Regions from separate parts of the Ciceribacter sp. RN22 genome, predicted to be linked through region 1. Evidence: riboswitches for the same ligand, from Rfam matches in the RefSeq annotation. Region 1 holds a riboswitch; the other holds the start of a gene.

Region 1 (7,334 bases):
CGATCGAGAAATTCGTGGCGGAGGTCACGCCGTCGAAGGGCGCACGGATCTCCGTGAGACCAAGACTGATCTGCGCGGTCTGCAGGGTGGCGCGGGCTTCCGCCACCGAGGCCTTCGCCTGCAGCAGCGTGGTGCGCGCGTCTTCGTATTCCTTCTGCGTGGCACCCGTATTTGCAAGGCGCTCGTAACGCTGCAGGTTGGCTTCCGCCGCGGGCACGCTGACTTCCGACTTTTCCAGCGCGGCCTGGGCTTCGGCGACCGACGCCAAATAGGTGTCGTCCTCGATCTTGTAGAGCAGATCACCTGCCTTGACGAAGCTGCCTTCCTTGATGGCGATCTGCTTGATCACGCCGCCGACCCGCGGGCGGATTTCAGCCGTCTGGAAGGCCTCAGCCCTGCCCGAAAGCACGGTGGTGAGCGGTTGCTCGGATTTTTTGAGGGTCACGACGCTGACCGGGGAGGGCGGACGCGCTGCGCCCGCGCCAGCTCCGGCCTTTTGATCACCGGAATCGTTGCAGCTCGCCAGTGCGGCGGCGAGCAGGAAAAGAGAAGGCAGCAGAAAACGTCTGGTCATCGTTTCTTTCCGAAAAGAGGCGAGCACGGGAGGGCCGGCAGGGCCGACAAAAATTAGCAAGCGTCAGTTTTTCGTGGGCCGCGTTCATCCCGGACAAGGGATGGTGACGGCATAATTCCGCGTCGTCCTCTCGTCACTGGACGGGAGGCGATGCAAAGTGACGTAAGAAGAGTATCGTCACTTTGCAAGCGGATTTTGCAGTGCGGTATCGATCAGAGCCACAACTTCACGGCAACGTGTTGCCAATATGTCGGCCTTTTCCCTGGCGATCAACACCGGATGGAGCACACAGGCCAATGCCATTGCCGCGACTTCGGCGGTCTTGCGGCTGTCCTTCACGTGGTAGACGCCGCTTTCGACGCCCGCGTCGATGATCCGGGTGATGTCGTCGATCAGCATTTCGCGGTATTGCTCGGCGCAGGCCAGTTCCTGGCCGGCGGAAAAGACGATCATCTCGAAGATGTGCGGGCTCTTCTGGAGATCCTGCAGATGGCTTTCCATCAACTGCTCGACGAAGAGGAGAAGGCGCTCCGGGGGCGCCTTGCGGTCGTCCGGCCGTGCGAGCCGTTCGATCATGGCTTCGAGGTGGCGCACGGAAATGGCGTCGACGAGGTCAACTTTCGAATGGAAATGCTTGAACACATTGGCCGGCGACATGCCGAGCGCAGCGGCGACGTCTGCCACCGCAACGTTCGTGAAGCCCTTGGTCCGGAACAGTTCCTCGGCCGTGTTGAGGATGTCCTCGCGCGTCTCCGCGGCCGGGCGACGGGGCTTGCGCTGGCCCCGCGCGGTGCGCGTGCCGGCCCGTACGTTGCTCGCCGGGAGCCCTTCCTCTTTCGGCGCGATCGCCAACGCTTCACTCAGCTCCTTGGAAAGTAGCGATCGAGATTTGCGCGAACCCTCGCCAGCGGCGTTTCACCGCTGTCGTCCGGCACGAACGTCTCGCCGGTAATTGCCTCATACGCCTTTATATAGACCTTTGAGGTGTCCTCGACCAGTTTCGCCGGAATTTCCGGAATGTCGTCCTTGTAAGGATCGCACCGTTCGGCGACCCACGAGCGGACGAAGTCCTTGTCGAAGCTCACCGGACGTTCGCCCTTCTCGAAGTGTTCGGGATAACTGTCGGCGATCCAGTAGCGGCTGCTGTCCGGTGTATGGATCTCGTCGGCGAGGATGATGGTGCCGTCCTTGTCGGTGCCGAACTCGTACTTGGTGTCGACGAGGATGAGTCCGCGTTCCGCGGCGAGCGTCTGGCCGCGGGCGAAGAGCGCCAGCGCATAGTCCGAAAGCGTGTCCCACTGCTTCTGCGTCAGCAGTCCCGTCGAGACGATCTGCTCCGGCGTCAGCGGCTCGTCGTGGCCGCCGTCGAAAGCCTTGCTCGTCGGGGTGATGATCGCCTGCGGCAGGACTTGGTTGTCGCGCATGCCGTCCGGCAGCCGGATTCCATACATCTCCCGCTGGCCGGCCTTGTAGAGCGTCAGGATGGAGGTGCCCGTCGTGCCTGCAAGATATCCGCGCACGACGATCTCGACGGGAAGGATGTCGAGTTTCTTGCCGACGACGACGTTCGGGTCGGGGTAGTCCAGCACGTGGTTCGGACAGATATCCTTCGTCTGCTCGAACCAGTAGCGGGCCGTCTGGGTCAGCACCTGGCCCTTGTAGGGAATGCAGGTGAGAATGCGGTCGAAGGCGCTCAGCCGGTCGGTCGAGATGATGATGCGCCGGCCGTCCGGAAGATCGTAGTTTTCGCGAACCTTGCCACGATAGTAGTTCGGCAGTTCGGGGAAATAGGCTTCGGAGAGAATGCGCAATGGCCTCGCCCTTCTGATGTCATGGAACGGACGCCGGTCGTCCTCGCCGGACCCTTAGTTTACCGCCGGGTTTTGTCAAGCGAGGCCTTCGGCGGAAGGAGAGCCAAGGCGCTTTGACCGCTCCTTATCAAAAGAAAAGGCGCATGGTGGTCGCCATGCGCTTTCCGGTTCTTGCAGCAGGCAGAAGCGCCTGGCGGTATCAGGCGAAGGTCAGGCGTCCGACCTCGGTCATGCGGGAGACGAGCCCATTGGCGCGGAAGCCCTTGATCACGGACACGGCGGTGAAGGTGATGAAGGCTTCGACCAGGAAGACCGGGAAATAGGCTGCGACCCAGGCGGCCCAGTCGGTGAAGGCGACCGCGTCGTTGGAGATCATCAGCCAGAAGCCGACCATCGCCGACACGCCGGCGTAATAGACGGCGTCGATGCGCAGGACCTTGCCGAGGTTGAAACGGTCCCGCAGTTTGGCGTCGAAAAGCCGGCGGCCGAAGCTGTAGTGGACCGCGATCATCGGCACCATCAGCGAGAGGGCGTTGACGCCGAGATGCGGGATGTCGCCGGGCTCGAACAGGAAAGCCTGCAGGACGAGGCCGAGCGCGAAGCCGAGCATGGCCGGTGCGAACCCGAAGAGCATGTAAATGGTCGTCGCGCCGATGAGGTGCAGTTCGGACGGGCCGACCGGCAGATGCCAGGCTTGCATCAGCGCGGAAAACACCACGGCCGAAACGAGGGTCTTCGGCACGGCCAGCGGGTTGCGCACGACGGCCGGCAGCTGGGACGCGACGACGCTGAGGGCGGCTGCGTTCGCAAGCGCGATACGAACAGGATCGATAATTCCAACTTCAATATGCATTCTATTGCCTTTCCTCCGCGCCCACCGCGCGGAATTGCTTGAGACGCCACGAAAATCGTGGCCGAGGCGATGGCAGGTCTCCTGGCTCGCGGGTCTCGGCTCGGTCCGCCTTATCAACCGTTTCCGGCCAATGGCATGCTGGACGTCGCTCTCCGCTCACAGTTGCGGGGGCAGCTACGGTCTCGGCCCCTGATGGGTAATCCTCACCGTATTCCCTTTTCATCCACCACTTCGTTTTCGTCGGGTGGAACCATCGCTGGTTTTGAATTCGCCTGCCGTCCGGTTCGCGACGTGGAATGGACCGTTCCGGTCGTGACCACGGGCTTTTTCAGTGCAGGTCGATTGGTGATAGCCGATGACGCGGGTGTGCGCAATCGGTCGGAAGCGGCGACAGGCCAAAATGCCGCATTGCGGCGGCTCTCGACGGCGTCTACGGGTTGACGAAAATCAAGGCTGCCGCCCGTGGAGAAAGGAAATCCGATATGCTCGCAAGAATGGTCTACAGTGTACCTGTTTTCGGATGGATGCTCAGAGAAGCCCTCACCGGGCCGACCACTGCCAAGCTTCTCTTCATTCTCAACCTGGTCCTGGTCTGGATTCTTGCGATCGGCTATTTCGGCTATCCGGCCATCATCCTGCCGGCTCTGACGGCCGTACCGGTGATCTTCACGACGCTGATCGTGATCACCAAGGGCTGACGCCACCTCGCTTGTCTCGTCTGGAGTGCGGCCGGGGGAGGTTTCCCCGGCTGCTCCCCGTCAGGCGAGTGTGTCCTGCGTCTTCATCACGGTGAAGAATACGGCGGCGATCGCCGCGCTCGGCTACCATCGGGGAAAGGGCAGACTGTCAGGCCTGAGGTTAGATGGCAGGCCTGATATATCTGTTTGTCGCCGTGATCCGATCGTGCGCCGGATCGATCACGGCCAGTCGGCGTAGCTCGCTGGCGCTTCCTGTCCCGTCCTGTCGCCGATCGAGGTGAAGCTTTGGCGATAGGCGGCGGGGGACAGGCCGGTCTTTCGTTTGAAAAAGTGACTGAAGTAGGTCGGGTCGCGAAAGCCCAGGCTTTCGGCGATCCCATGGATGCTCCGCGGCGAGCGTTCGAGCTTGATCTTTGCCTCGCGGATCGTGCGCTCGTGGACAAGCTCGATCGGTGTCCTGCCGAGAGCCTTGCTGCAAAGCGAATGCAACCGATCCGCGGTAATGCCGAGTTGCTCGGCGTAGAAGCCGATTGGCCTCTGTTCTTCGAAGTGACTTTCGACGAGGTGCCTAAAACGCTGGAGAATGTCGCCGGTCTTCGCCGGCCTGGTGAAAGGCAGGTCACCCGCGCCGGTGAGACGCCAGACCCTCAACAGGAGAAGCTGCAGAAAGGCGCAGGAGGCCATTATGGACGGGTGTTCCCGCTCGAGTTCATCGGAAAGGCCCCGAAGCAGCGGAACGAGAGCCTCGACCTCCGCGCGTTCGATGTCCTGCCGGATGATCTCCTGCGACAGCAGAAGTCTGAGGCCGTGGCCTTCGGGCTGATCTTCGACCACCTCCGCCAGAAGCATGCTTGAAAGACCGAGAATGTGACCCGTACTGCCCGCGTCGATGACCAGGGACAGGTCGTCGCAGGGCGGCAGGATCGCCACGACGGGACCGGCGAGAACCTCGTCGCGCGCCGGCGAGCGCAGTCTGACTTGTCCGCCAGAAAGAACGAGCACGTGCGCGAAATGTTCGTAAGGTGGTGCGGTGATGCGCATCGATCGTCGCGCCAAGGCCGGAGAAAGCGGATTGCAGCGCAGTTTGCGGTGAATGGCGTGTCTGTCGGTCATCGGAGCCCCGGCTTTCCGTCCCTCCGCCTTTCGATGACAGATCGCCGGAAAATCACATGTCACTGCCAGAAAATCGCATTCTCAACACCGAGGTCAACCCCTAAGCTCGCAAAATGCCTTTGGGAGGAGGCTTGGCGGGCATGCCAGCGCATTCGCTGGCTTGCGCCCGGATTCCCCTGAAGAACCGTTTTTGAACCCGGGTCCGAGGGGGCCGAAATGTTCCAGGCAAGGCTGATGATCGGCAGTGCCGACGAGGATGCCGCCGGCGGGGCGACCTTCCTCCGGCGCAATCCGGTGACCGGAGACATCGTGACCGTCGGTGCGGCGGCCTCGACCGCAGATGCCGAACGTGCGGCGAATGTGGCGGCGGCGGCCTTTCCCGCCTGGTCCGCGACCGGCCCCGGCGAACGCCGCGCGCTTCTCGAACGTGCCGCAAACATATTGAGCGCGCGGGCGGACGATTTTGCGGCGGCGATGACGGCGGAGACCGGAGCCACCCGCAGTTGGTGCGATTTCAATCTCTCGCTCGGCGCCGAGATCATCCGCGACGCGGCCTCGATGACCACGGCCGTAAGCGGGGCTGTGTTACCCTCCGCCGTAGCGGAACGGTTGTCGCTCGCCGTCCGGCAACCTGCCGGCGTCTGCCTTGCGATTGCGCCGTGGAATGCGCCGGTAACCCTCGGCTTCCGGGCAATAGCCATGCCGCTCGCCTGCGGCAATACGGTCGTGCTCAAGGCATCCGAACTCTGTCCGCGAACCCATTGGCTGATCGGCGACGTCATGCGGGATGCCGGATTCCCGCCGGGCGTGGTGAATGTCGTCAGCAATGATCCAGCCGATGCGGCGATGATCGTCGAGACGCTGATCGCCCATCCCGCCGTTCGCCGCGTCAACTTTACCGGCTCGACCCGCATCGGCCGCGTGGTGGGGCAGGTCGCGGCCAGGCACCTGAAGCCTTGCCTTCTCGAGCTCGGCGGCAAGGCGCCGATGCTGGTGTTGGAGGATGCCGATCTCGAGCATGCCGCGGATGCGGCGGCCTTCGGAGCCTTCTTCAACCAGGGACAGATCTGCATGGCGACCGAGCGCATCATCCTGCTCGACGCGATCGCCGAGGATTTCCTCTCGCTCTTTGCCACGCGGGCAGCGCGTCTGAAGGCAGGTGACCCGCTACGGGCGGGTATGCCGCTCGGCTCGATGATCAGCGCGGAGGCCGTGAGGCGGGTCCGGGCATTGGCGGAGGACGCGGTTTCGAAGGGCGCACGTCTTCTCGTGGGTGGAACGAGCCACGACAGCTTCATGGACGCCACCGTGCTTGATGGCGTGACGCCGGCGATGCGCCTTTATGGCGACGAGAGTTTCGGGCCGGTCGTCGCCGTCATCCGCGCTGCAGACGTCGACGAGGCCGTCACGATCGCCAACGACACCCAGTACGGGCTCTCGGCGTCCGTCTTCGGGCGGGACGTCGGACGGGCGATGGAGGTCGCACGACGGATCGAATCCGGCATCTGCCACATCAACGGCGCGACGGTTTCCGACGAACCGCAGGCACCCTTCGGAGGTGTGAAGGCAAGTGGCCATGGCCGCTTCGGCGGCATGCAGGCGGTAGATGCGTTCACCGAACTGCGCTGGATCACCGTCAATGGCCGCCGCGAGACCTACCCGATATGACGGCGCGCTGCACACGCCACCCTGTTTCACCAGTGATCTTGAGAGGAGACGATCGACCATGAGAATACAGCAGATCATCAACGGCAAATCTGTCGACGCAGTGACCGGAGCCACCTTCGAACGCCGTGATCCATTCACCGGTGAAGTCGCCTCGGTCGCGCCCGCCTCCGGCCTCGACGATGTCAGGGCGGCGGTTGCGGCAGCGTCTGCCGCTTTTCCGGCGTGGTCGAAGCTCGGTCCAGGGGCGCGGCGGGCTCTGCTCATGAAAGCGGCCGATGCGATGGACGCCAGGGCGCCGGACTTTATCTCACTATTGACGGCCGAAACCGGCGGCACGGCACCCTGGGCCGGCTTCAACGTCATGCTGGCGGCGAGCATGCTGCGCGAAGCAGCTGCCATGACCACCCAGATTTCCGGTGAGATCATTCCGTCCGACAAGCCGGGAACGCTCGCGATGGCGATCCGCCAGCCGGTCGGGGTCTGCCTCGGCATCGCACCGTGGAATGCGCCGGTCATTCTCGGCACGCGCGCGATCGCGATGGCGCTCGCCTGCGGCAACACCGTCATCCTCAAGGCGTCGGAACTCTGCCCCGGGCTGCATGTGCTGATCGGCCAGG
Region 2 (7,334 bases), on a different contig from region 1:
GGCGTCACCGCCACCGTCGACGCCCTGTCGAAGCTGATCGAGAGCGGCAACCCGCTGTTCAAGAACGGCGAGATCTGGGTGCCGCACCGCCCCGCCCGGCCGGAAAAATCCGAAGGCGGCATCGCCATCCGCATGCAGTCCGACTACCAGCCCGCCGGCGACCAGCCGACCGCCATCAAGGACCTCGTCGAGGGCCTGAATTCCGGCGACCGCACCCAGGTGCTGCTCGGCGTCACCGGCTCGGGCAAGACGTTTACCATGGCCAAGGTGATCGAGGCGACCCAGCGCCCTGCCGTCATCCTCGCCCCCAACAAGACGCTCGCCGCGCAGCTCTATTCGGAATTCAAGAACTTCTTCCCCGACAACGCGGTCGAATACTTCGTCTCCTATTACGACTACTACCAGCCGGAGGCCTACGTCCCGCGCTCAGACACCTATATCGAGAAGGAATCCTCGATCAACGAGCAGATCGACCGGATGCGCCACGCCGCCACCCGCGCCATCCTCGAGCGCGACGACTGCATCATCGTCGCCTCGGTCTCCTGCATCTACGGTATCGGCTCGGTCGAGACCTATACGGCGATGACCTTCCAGATGTCGGTCGGCGACCGCCTCGACCAGCGCCAGCTCTTGGCCGACCTCGTCGCCCAGCAGTACAAGCGTCAGGACATCAACTTCACCCGCGGCTCTTTTCGCGTCCGCGGTGATACCATCGAGATCTTCCCCGCCCACCTGGAGGATGCCGCCTGGCGCATCAGCATGTGGGGCGACGAGATCGAGGCGATCACCGAGTTCGACCCGCTGACCGGCCAGAAGACCGGCGACATGCAGACGGTGAAGATCTACGCCAACTCCCACTACGTGACGCCGCGGCCGACGCTGAACGCCGCCATCAAGGCGATCAAGGACGAGCTGAAGCACCGCCTCGGCGAGCTCGAGGCCGCCGGTCGCCTGCTGGAGGCCCAGCGGCTGGAACAGCGCACCCGCTACGACGTCGAGATGCTGGAGGCCACCGGCTCCTGCGCCGGCATCGAGAACTATTCGCGCTACTTGACCGGCCGCAAGCCCGGCGAGCCGCCGCCGACCCTCTTCGAATACATCCCCGACGACGCGCTGATCTTCATCGACGAGTCCCACGTCACCATCCCGCAGATCGGCGGCATGTATCGCGGCGACTTCCGCCGCAAGGCGACGCTCGCCGAATACGGTTTCCGCCTGCCGTCCTGCATGGACAACCGTCCCTTGCGCTTCGAGGAATGGGACGCCATGCGCCCGCAGACGGTCGCCGTCTCCGCCACCCCCGGCGGCTGGGAGATGGATCAGGCGGGCGGCGTCTTCGCCGAACAGGTGATCCGTCCGACCGGCCTCATCGACCCGCCGGTCGAGGTCCGCGCGGCCAAGACCCAGGTCGACGACGTGCTCGGCGAAATCCGCGACACGGCGCTCAAGGGTTACCGCACGCTGGTCACCGTGCTCACCAAGCGCATGGCGGAAGACCTCACCGAATACCTGCACGAGCAGGGCGTGCGCGTCCGCTACATGCATTCCGACATCGACACGCTGGAGCGCATCGAGATCATCCGCGATCTTCGCCTCGGCGCCTTCGACGTGCTGGTGGGCATCAACCTTTTGCGCGAGGGCCTCGACATCCCCGAATGCGGCTTCGTCGCCATCCTCGACGCCGACAAGGAAGGCTTCCTGCGCTCGGAAACCTCGCTCATCCAGACCATCGGCCGCGCCGCCCGCAATGTCGACGGCAAGGTCATCCTCTATGCCGACAACATCACCGGCTCGATGCAGCGGGCGATGGACGAGACGGCGCGCCGCCGCGAGAAGCAGATGGCCTACAACATCGAGCACGGCATCACGCCGGAATCGGTCAAGGCCCGCATCTCCGACATCCTCGATTCCGTCTACGAGCGCGACCATGTCCGCGCCGACATTTCCGGCGTCGCCGGCAAGGGCTTTGCGGCAGGCGGCAATCTCGTCGGCGCCAACCTCCAGGCCCACCTCAACGCGCTCGAAAAGCAGATGCGCGACGCCGCCGCCGACCTCGATTTCGAAACCGCCGCGCGGCTCCGCGACGAGATCAAGCGCCTCAAGGCCGTCGAACTCGCCGCCATGGACGACCCGATGGCCCGGCAGGAGGCGGCGAGTGCCGAAGGCGCGAGAGGGAAGCAGTCAAGTCCGGCGGCGAGTGCGGAACAGACCCCCTCTGGCCCTTCGGGCCATCTCCCCCACAAGGGGGGAGACCGGGAGGCCGCCGCAAGCGCGGCGAACTCCCTCCCCCCTGTGGGGAGGGTTGGGGAGGGGTCTTCCGGTGAACCCCGCATCTCCCTCTCCTCGCGCTCGAAGACCGGCCGTGCCCGCAGCGCCGGCCGCGAGTCGATCTCCCCCCCTGAGGGGGAGATGTCCCGGCAGGGACAGAGGGGGGTATCCCCCAATGAAGCGTCCGCCGATCACCCCCCTCTGTCGGCTACGCCGACATCTCCCCCTCAAGGGGGGAGATCGGCGGAGCAAGCGTCCTACTTCGCCAAGCCGTCGCTCGACGACATGGGCCCCGGCACCGACCTGCCGACACCGGCCGGACGCTCGCTCTTCCGCAAGAACACCCTCGACGAAATGACCGTCGGCCGCACCGAAAAACCGGTGACCGGCAAGGTGCCCGAGAAGCCGGGGGCCGAACCGGGCCGCAGCCCGATCTCCCCCCTTGTGGGGGGTGAGGAGCGGTCGGCGAAGCCGAGCAATCGATCCAGCGAATCGATTGCAGCAACGAACGCCGGCAGGACAGAGGGGGGTGCCCCACGCTCAGGGCCGGACGACCCCCGCCCCATCATCCGCGCCCGCCCCGGTGCCGGCTCCTACGAGGACCCGGCGGACCAGAAAAAGAAGGGCCGCACCAAGGGCAAGACGGGACGACCGGGACGGTGACCACGAGTCCCTTCTCCCCATCCCGATGGGGAGAAGGTGCCGGCAGGCGGATGAGGGGCAGCCCGTACGCCTACGGGGTCGCTCCGCGCGGCGGCGCCATCGATCCGGTGGATCGATTTGAGCGAACGAAGGCCTGAGCGCGACGCCGCGCGAAGACTGTGCAAGGCCCTACTTCAGCTAAGTGTTAGAAATTCCAAGTGAGGGGGTCGGTTTCGCCTGCTTGACGTCCCCCTCACCTGCGATTTCTGGCACTTACGCCTTCGGCCTAAGCTGCCGAAATCGCTTCCTCTCCCTCAAGGAGAGAGGAACGGCTGGCCTGCTGCCGGTTTTTCGGACACCGAGTTAAGCTAATCCGACCTTGTTTTCAAATTCCATCGGGCTGAGATAGCCCAGTGTCGAATGCCGACGCGGGGGAGATCGGAAGGCGACAAATCGCGCTTCCCACCAAATCCTTCTGACCCGTGCTCCGAACAACCGCCCCCCTTCAGCGCTGACGGAACGACCGAGCGTCGCCGCATGGTGATCTCCCCCCTTGTGGGGGAGATGGCCGGCGGGCCAGAAGGGGGTAACTGATGCGTCCATCGCTCTCAATCGGTCCTCAGGCCGCCTTCTCGACCGCCTCAACCACCGCCGCGAAATCCCATTCGTGCAGGCCGATGACGACGAGGCGGGTCTCGCGCTTCTCGCCGGCCGCCCAGGGGCGATCGAAATAGGTGTCGATGCGCGAACCGACCGCCTGGACGACGAGCCGCATCGGCTTGCCGGGCACGTCGACGAAGCCCTTGAGGCGCAGGATGTCGTGGGCCTCGATGACGGCTCTCAGCCGCTCGACGAAGGCCGCCGGATCGGCGATCGCCGGAAGCCGCAGCGCAAAACTCTCGAACTCGTCGTGGTCGTGGTGGTGCAGGTGGTCGTGACCCTCGCCGGAGGCATGGGCAGCCTCATGCTCCAGTTCGTGGTGCGACTTGCGGTTTCCGATATCGGCCTCCGAACCGGCGCCGAGGCCGAGGAGCACGATCGCCGGAACCTCGCCGTTCCTCGCCTCAACCAGCGTCGGCTTGCGGTTGATGCGTCCAGCAACCTCGGAGCGGACCGCGGCGATCCCCTCGCCGTCCAGCAGATCGGTCTTGTTGAGAACGATGAGATCGGCGCAGGTGAGCTGGTCCTCGAAGAGCTCCTCGAGCGGGCTGTCATGGTCGAGCGAGGCATCCTGCTCGCGCATTGCGTCGACCCTGTCGTGGTCGTCGGCGAAACGCCCGGCCGCCACCGCGGCACTGTCGACCACGGTCACCACGCCGTCGACCGTCACGCGGGTGCGGATGTCCGGCCAGTTGAAGGCGGCGACCAGCGGCTGCGGCAGGGCGAGACCGGAGGTCTCGATGACGATGTGATCCGGCCGCTCGTCGCGTTCCAGCAGGCGCTGCATGGTCGGCACGAAATCATCGGCCACCGTGCAGCAGATGCAGCCATTGGTGAGCTCGATGATGTCGTCCTCGGTGCAGTTGTCGGCGCCGCAGCCCTTCAGCACCTCGCCGTCGACGCCGAGGTCGCCGAATTCGTTGATGATGAGCGCGATCTTCTTGCCGCCGGCGTTCATCAGCATGTTGCGGATGATCGTCGTCTTTCCGGCGCCGAGAAAGCCGGTGATGACGGTTGCCGGGATCTTCTGCTGCAGCATGGTTCAACCCTTCATTTTCAGCGGCAGTCCCGCCGCGACGAAATAGACTTCGGTCGCGACCGCCGCGACCATCTGGTGGAGCCGTCCGGCATGGTCGCGGAATTCGCGCGCCATGCGGTTTTCCGGCACGATGCCGAGCCCGACCTCGTTCGAGACGAGGATCAGCCGCGCCCGAAGCATTGGCAGGACCGAGACGAGGCGCGCGCTTTCGGCGGCGACATCGCGTTCGTCCAGCATCAGGTTCGTGACCCAGAGCGTCAGACAGTCGACGAGCACGACACGGTCCGATGCATCGATGCGTCGGAGAACGCCGGCAAGGTCCACCGGCTCCTCATGGGTCGTCCAGAGCCCGCCGCGGCTCTCACGATGCAGGGCAATGCGTTCGCGCATTTCATCGTCGAAGGCGCGTCCCGTTGCGACATAGTGGCGTTCGAGCCCGCTTGCCTCGGCAAGCGATTCCGCATGCCGCGACTTGCCCGAACGGGCACCGCCGAGCACGAACACGCTATGGCCGGCGGCCGCGCTCAAGGACGGACCTCCGCGCCAGAGCGCCGGAAAGGTGGACATGAGAAGAGGCCGGGCGCGCAGCCCGGCAGAAAGGATGTGGAAATGCGGGATCGCACAATCCCGCCGTCACAAGATGTCGCCACGACAACCTCCGTGCTGGCAACGGGGATTTTTCCCCAGGATGGGCTTTCAAAGCCCGGCACGGGTGGCAGGTCTCCTGGCTCGCGGTTGAGGCGCCAAGCGCCAGCGGGGCAACCTCGCCTTCCCGGAGCTTCGAAGCGGCACGAAGAGGCGGACGATTCGTAGAAATAGAGGCGTCCCGGCCCCGGCTGATCGTGTCGCCACTCCAGTGGCTTTTCCAGCTTCGCCGAAGAACCCGCCGTCCGCGCCTTGCGGACCCGTCGCGGGCATTCCGGCTCACCGGATGATTGACCCTCACCGCTCTACAGTCGCGGGGTCGGCTGCGATTGGCAGGCCCGGCTTGGGTCCCCACCGTCGCATTCCCTTTTGCGTTCCGCCCCGTATCGACGGCGCGGAAACCATCCGAATGAGAAAACGCTTAGGCGCAAGCGGCGGTGAAGTCAATTCGAACAGAACGCCTGCAAACCGCCCCAAAGCCAGTCACTGACGCGCAGAAGGCATGCTCAAGGCGAAGAGCAAGCGGATGCGCGCGGCGACCGCCTCGGCGAGCGCCTCCGCCTCGAAATCGGGGGTTTCCGTTTCGCTCGTCACCGGGAACGTCGCGGTGGCGACCGGAGAACCGTCGATGACCGAGATCGCGGTCACCGTGACGGTTGCCTCGCTGCGGTGGTTGAGCGGCGAAATGTCGGGTCGATAGGAGCCGATCCGCACCGAGAGCACCACCGGTGGCGCCTCCGGCCGCGGCGCGGTCGCAGCGATCGCCGCGGCGATCCGGCTGTCGGTGCCGACGACCACGGTCTGCGGCACGCGGACATCGGCAAGCACCGTCAGGTCGCGAACGTCATAGACCTTGCGCGGCGTCAAGAGCTCGACGCCCGCGACGCTGCACGAGGACAGCAGAGCGCAAAGAAGAAGGGCGATGACGGCGTGGCAGAACCGCAGACACATGGCAGGCTGATCCGATCCCGATTCGGTCGGAAGAGACTGTCACCGGTATGGTTAGCGCGGCGTTAAGCGGCAGCCCGCACGGCCCGGAACAGGCGCGCCGCGGCATCCATCTCCTCGAAGCGCTTGGCCCTGCGGGCCTGCGCTTCCTCGTCGACGCCCCAGTGCTCTTCGGTCCAGTCCTCATCGAGATGGGCGAGCGCCCATACCTCCGGAGTGGAAAGGAAGCCCTCGGCGAAGGCGAGCGCCAGGATCGCCGAGCCGGTCAGCGTCGTCACCACGTGCAGTGCAGCGAGTTCGAACGGGGTCCGGTAGGCGTCGAGTGCCTTGGCGAAGGCCTCGATTGCCGCCTGTGGCTGTGCCTGGTGGACGATGCCGGCCGCAAGAATGAACCGCGCGCCATGGGAGGAAGCCACCCAGTCGATCACCGGTCCCCACTGCCGCGCCTGTCGTTCGACGAGTTCCTGAGGCGATTCCGCGTGGTAGCAGAGCAGGTCGTTGCCGGCGTAGCGCACGATATCCTCGAACACGGCGTCGATCTGTTCGGCGACGGCATCGATCGCGGTATTGGCAAGCCGGGTCATCGGCATCGTCGCCGGGTCGATCGTTTCGCCCTGGGCGCGCCACTCCGAAGCGACGAGCTCGGCGGCATCGGCCGTCGGCAGGCGCAGCGGATGTTTCGCCGGCGTCTTCACGCCGCGACCGTCGAGCAGGATGGCAACGGCCTCATCCTCGTTCCGCGTGCCGACTTCGGTGTAGAAGCGCTTCGCCTGCGGCCGCTGCATCTGGATCTGCGCGCGGCGTACCGGGTCCGGATCGCTCGGCTCGGGGCCGAAATCGCTGAGAAGGTCACGCATCGACGGCTCCTTTCATGACATGGGCCAAAAGGTCGGCCGGGTGGTCAACGACGGCGTCCGCGCCTGCAAGCAGCAGCGCAGCAGTCGTCGAATAGCCCCAGGAGACGCCGATCGCCCGGGCGCCGGCGGCCTTGCCCATCTGCATGTCGTAGATCGCGTCACCGATGACGACCGCATCCCGCGCATCCATGCCGGTTTCGCGGCAGCACTCCAGAACCATGGCCGGATTGGGTTTCGACGGACATTCGTCCGCCGTCCGTGAAACGACGAAATGG

What was found. Region 1 has a riboswitch for cobalamin ahead of NHF53_RS20645 (energy-coupling factor ABC transporter permease). Riboswitches for the same ligand answer to the same signal wherever they lie in the genome.
Region 2: it holds a riboswitch for cobalamin, as region 1 does, so the genes downstream of both, cobU (bifunctional adenosylcobinamide kinase/adenosylcobinamide-phosphate guanylyltransferase) here and NHF53_RS20645 (energy-coupling factor ABC transporter permease) in region 1, are expected to answer to the same signal.

What each region holds. Positions count from the first base shown of each region.
Region 1 covers NZ_JAMXLD010000002.1:1,194,498-1,201,831, reverse strand. Annotated here, with positions in the region: gene NHF53_RS20660 (efflux RND transporter periplasmic adaptor subunit) at 1-574, opposite strand, end outside; gene NHF53_RS20655 (TetR family transcriptional regulator) at 752-1,312, opposite strand; gene NHF53_RS20650 (phosphoribosylaminoimidazolesuccinocarboxamide synthase) at 1,435-2,385, opposite strand; gene NHF53_RS20645 (energy-coupling factor ABC transporter permease) at 2,585-3,238, opposite strand; cobalamin riboswitch at 3,292-3,508, opposite strand; gene NHF53_RS20640 (hypothetical protein) at 3,721-3,936, shown strand; gene NHF53_RS20635 (AraC family transcriptional regulator) at 4,156-5,049, opposite strand; gene NHF53_RS20630 (aldehyde dehydrogenase) at 5,266-6,717, shown strand; gene NHF53_RS20625 (aldehyde dehydrogenase) at 6,776-7,334, shown strand, end outside.
Region 2 covers NZ_JAMXLD010000001.1:2,101,246-2,108,579, forward strand. Annotated here, with positions in the region: gene uvrB (excinuclease ABC subunit UvrB) at 1-2,931, shown strand, start outside; gene cobW (cobalamin biosynthesis protein CobW) at 3,530-4,609, opposite strand; gene cobU (bifunctional adenosylcobinamide kinase/adenosylcobinamide-phosphate guanylyltransferase) at 4,613-5,137, opposite strand; cobalamin riboswitch at 5,306-5,675, opposite strand; gene NHF53_RS10330 (hypothetical protein) at 5,738-6,205, opposite strand; gene NHF53_RS10335 (ATP12 family chaperone protein) at 6,268-7,059, opposite strand; gene NHF53_RS10340 (HAD-IA family hydrolase) at 7,052-7,334, opposite strand, start outside.